2 regions of the Paludibacterium paludis genome follow, and region 1 is predicted to be linked to the other one. Evidence: predicted binding sites of a transcription regulator. Region 1 holds the regulator's gene; the other holds the start of a gene.

Region 1 (2,200 bases):
CGCTGTTCCATCGCGCCGCGCTGCAGCGCGAGGAGATCGACATCCTGCGCGGTTTTCTCAAACAGGTGCAGCGTGCCCACGACGGACAGCTTCGCGACACCGATCGCGGCGAGTGAACCCGAGTGGCTGGCCGGATTGAGGCATCCGGCCGTGCGCGACCTGGCCTGTCTGCTGTTCTCCGAGCCGCCGTGGCATATGGCGGACGCCATCGATCCCGTCCGCTTGCAGGGGCCCGACGCGGTGAGCCGGCTACGAAGCCTCGACCGCGCTCCAGGCTGTCTTGAGCGCTGGTTGTCGGCCTCGCCTTCCAACCGGCTTGGTCGTTATGCCGAGCATCTTCTGGCGTTCTGGTTCGATACCTCGTCGCATTCCCGTCTTGCCGCCCGCAACGTACAGGTGCGGCGCGGTAACGGAATGACGATCGGCGAGTTCGATTTTCTGCTCTGGCTCGATGGCGAGCCATGGCATCTGGAGCTTGCCTGCAAATTCTATCTGAAGCTTGGTGAGTCACCACTGGAATGCGTCGGCGCGAGTCTTGGCGATGGCATGCAGCTCAAGACCCTGGCGATGAAGCGTCAATTGGCGTTGCCGACTCTGCCGGAGGGCGCGCGCGCCTTGCCTGACGGGTTTGCCGGATGCCGCAGCGCGGCGCGCCTGGTGGGGGGGCTGTTCGCCGGGGCCGGCGGTGGGGATCCTGAGGGAACGCTGGGCGGCTGGTGGCGGCAAGGCGCCGAGTCCTTGCCTTGCCGGGGCGCCGCGGCGCGCTGGGTGATTCTTGACCGGAGCCGCTGGCTGTCGCCCTGGCGGGGCGGGCAAGCCGCAAGTCTTGATGCGGGAGAGCTGGCCGCGCGGCTGCAGGGGGCCGATCGTGTGGCGATGGTCGCCGAAATCATGGAAGACAATGGAACGTGGAGAGAGGTCTCCAGGGGATTCGTGGTGCCGGAAGGCTGGCCGGATGCGAAACGGCTGGCCGAGCTGTACGGGCGGAGCGGACCCCGCCCGTGACGCTTACTGACCGTTGGCGTGTACGCAGCCCGAGATCAGCTCCTTGAGCTGCTCCGGCAGCACCAGCTGGATGTGCTTGTGGTCGACGGTGATCCAGCCTTGCTGCTGGAATTTCGACAGGGTGCGGCTGACCGTTTCGAGCTTGAGGCCAAGGAAGCTGCCGATTTCCTCGCGGCTCATGCGCAGCACGAAGTCGTTGGCGGCGAAGCCGCGGCTGGACAGGCGCTGGGAAAGGTTGAGCAGGAAGGCGGCCAGCCGTTCTTCCGCCTTCATGTTGCCAAGAAGCAGCATGACGTTCTGGTCGCGAACGATCTCGCGGCTCATCAACCGGAAGAAATGGTGCTGCAGGCTGGGGATGTCGCGGCCGAGACTCTCCATGCGGGAGAAGGGCAGCTCGCAGACTTCGCTGTCCTCCAGGGCGATCGCGTCGCAGCCGTGAACGCTGGAGGATATGCCGTCAAGACCCATCAGTTCGCCGGACATCAGGAAGCCGGTCACCTGTTCGCGACCATCCTGGCTCGATACACAGGTCTTGAAGAAACCGGTGCGGATGGCGTACAGGGACTTGAAGTTCTCGCCGCTGCGGAACAGGAACTCCCCGCGCTTGAGGCGGCGACTCTGGCGGATGACGGCGTCGAGCTGGGCGAGCTCTTCGCGGTTAAGTCCGACGGGCAGACACAATTCTCGCAGACTGCAGTTGGAGCAGCTTACCTTGAGAGTATGGAGCGGGATCAACGTTTGGTCGTTCATGCTGTATTTCAGCAACCTTGTAAATAAGCTTGACGCTTGTCAAAGCGGATTTTATCCGTTTTCTACAAATTTACCAGTCCACCACAGGTTTTTCCAGTTCAGGACCGCCATGACACCCACCCACCCGTTTTTTCCGGACAGCTGCGAATTCGATCGCGAGCTTATTGAGCGTCTGGATTGCTCCGGACCGCGCTACACCTCGTATCCCACGGCTGACCGCTTCACCGCCGCGTTTGGCCCCGACGATTATCTGCGCTGGTTGGGCCAGCATCAACTGGGTCAAAGCAATCGGGCAATATCATTATATGCTCATTTACCTTTTTGCAACACTGTCTGCTACTACTGCGGTTGCAACAAGATCATCACCAAAGACAAGTCAAAGGCGGATACCTACCTCGATTATCTGGAAAAAGAGGTGGATGCGGTTGTCGCCGCGCTGGGCAAA
Region 2 (2,200 bases), 1.3 Mb from region 1:
TAATGTTTCACATTCTACGTTCGTGTTTGAAAATGAATTTGACCAAGATCAACTGCGATTCATGACGGAAAAAGCGGTGCGCACCTAGCGCGACGCACAGGAAAATTGGAATTTTTCTTTTTTTTCATAAAGTTGACAGAAAAAACGGAAAACGCAATGGAAAATGGAAATATTCGAAAACGAACATGACAGAAGCGTCGCACGCAAAAACGATCACTGCGCGCGACGCGGGGCAAGGCGAAATTTATTCAGAAAGGGTATGACGCTCAAGAAGGTAGACAACCAGGCCGACGCCCAGGGCGCCGCCGGCGATATTGCCGAGCGTGGCGGGAATCAGGTTATGCAAAACCCCAGCCGCATCAAGCCCCGGCATGGCGTGCAGAAACGCCAGCGCAAAGAAAGCCATATTGGCGATACTGTGCTCGAAACCCGAGAAAAAGAACACGAACACAAGAAAAAGCACCATCAGCAACCGGGCCACGTCGCCCGTCATTCGCAACGGCACCCAAACCGCCAGACAGATAATCCAGTTACAGAGCACTCCTTTCCAGAAAATCTCGCCGGCGGTGGCGTGAATCTTGTGCGCCACCACATTGAACAGCAGATGATCCTGCGGCAGCACACCCATGCCGCCGGCTCCGGCGTAGACGTGAACAAAAAGGAGAATTCCCAGAAGATTGCCGGAATACACCATCACCCAGCTGCGAGCCAGGCTGCACGCCCGGCAACGGCCGCTGAGCGCCCCCACGGCAAAGTACATGACATTGCTGGTGAACAGCTCCAGCTTGCAAAAGATGATGCTCGCCAGGGCCACCCCGAAAAAACCGGCCGTCGGAATGTAGTATCCGGCGGCGCCTCCGGCGAGAAACACCTGCCCCAACTTGAGACTGACGGTCAACACGACCGCGATCAACGCCCCGGCCAGTCCTGCGCTCAATAAATAACGGCCGGGCGACTGATGCAGAACAACCTGCTTGGACGCGGCCTCGGCCACCACATAGGATAAAGAAGAGGTTGTGCTCATACCGTTTGACTTCGCATGCAAAGGCGGACCCGGGACCGTGCGGGCCCGGCTGCTCACCGGTTCGTTTGTGGGTTTTTGCGAAAAAATTGTATGTTCGATTTACGACATTGATGTTTGATTCCGATCAACACAACCACACAAGCAACGTCAAAAAACTCCATGGCATAGCCGCGTCACCGCCGTGAGATACCCGTCCCGCCTTGTTTAACCGCTTGCCGGCGCGGCCAATCGGCCACGAAACGAAAAATACCCAAAAGGCGAAAACCCTTCGCAACAAGGCATTATGTTTTTCGATAAAACTGGCACAAGAAAATATTGTTGCATAGCAACATTTTATGTTGCTTCGGCGTAAAAAATCCGAAAGAAACGGCTGTTTTAAAAATGCTGCATGACAGCATAAACACTTGAGAAAGGCATGCGCGCCACGAAGAAGGACAACCGGCAAGCCATTGTCCGGCAAGCCATTGTCCGGCAAGGATTTTCATCAACCATCGACACCAGGCGAAACGCACGAGAAAGACGCTTAAAGACCGACAGCGTCGCCAAACCCTCCACCACCCCTCCCGACCGCCCGACGTTTCCCCATTGATACAAACGAAAATAGTTTTGACGCTAATTGAAAGCAATAAAACCATCTATCAAACCGTTGAAAACCAGTATTTTCCTATATTTTCAGCGCGAATTTTCGTGTTTAATCATTCAGTGCTGTCGCAAAACGAAAAGAAAACGACTGTTTTTTCGCGACACATTTTCGTTTCGGCCCATCCGTCACTTGATTAGAATCAACTAATGTTCTGAATTGACTCACCCTGCCGGTTCAATCGCCAGTACGATGAACATCGACAAGACCGGAAGTCCATCCCGTGGTTCTGTCCGGTCGCGACATTAACGACCGCTTTCCGGTTGCATGCGGAAACCGAATCTTTACCTTCCGCCGGCAACCATGACGTCTTAGCTAACGTTTTTTTATTAGTGAGGCCATATCATGTCTCAAGCCGCATCTACCTCCATGCCGAAATCCGGCTCCGCTTCCTCCGCCTGGACGAAGCACGACACTGTCTGGATGTTGGGTCTTTACGGCACCGCCATCGGCGCAGGCACCCTGTTCCTGCCCATCAACGCCGGGATCGGCGGTCTTTGGCCGCTCATATTCATGGCGATACTGGCGCTGCCCCT

What was found. The regulator FNR, encoded in region 1, switches genes on or off when oxygen is low (the NO sensors DNR and NnrR bind a similar motif). The targets are predictions, from matches to a motif close to TTGATNNNNATCAA.
Region 2: a site for FNR is predicted at 1,139-1,152, ahead of JNO50_RS10095 (formate/nitrite transporter family protein). Genes of this name have one in related genera too.

The regions. Positions count from the first base shown of each region.
Region 1 is NZ_CP069161.1:890,816-893,015, forward strand. Features, by position in the region: gene JNO50_RS03945 (RNA methyltransferase) at 1-116, shown strand, start outside; gene JNO50_RS03950 (DUF1853 family protein) at 73-1,005, shown strand; gene fnr (fumarate/nitrate reduction transcriptional regulator Fnr) at 1,009-1,755, opposite strand; gene hemN (oxygen-independent coproporphyrinogen III oxidase) at 1,865-2,200, shown strand, end outside.
Region 2 is NZ_CP069161.1:2,238,705-2,240,904, forward strand. Features, by position in the region: gene JNO50_RS10095 (formate/nitrite transporter family protein) at 245-1,024, opposite strand; gene JNO50_RS10100 (serine/threonine transporter) at 2,010-2,200, shown strand, end outside.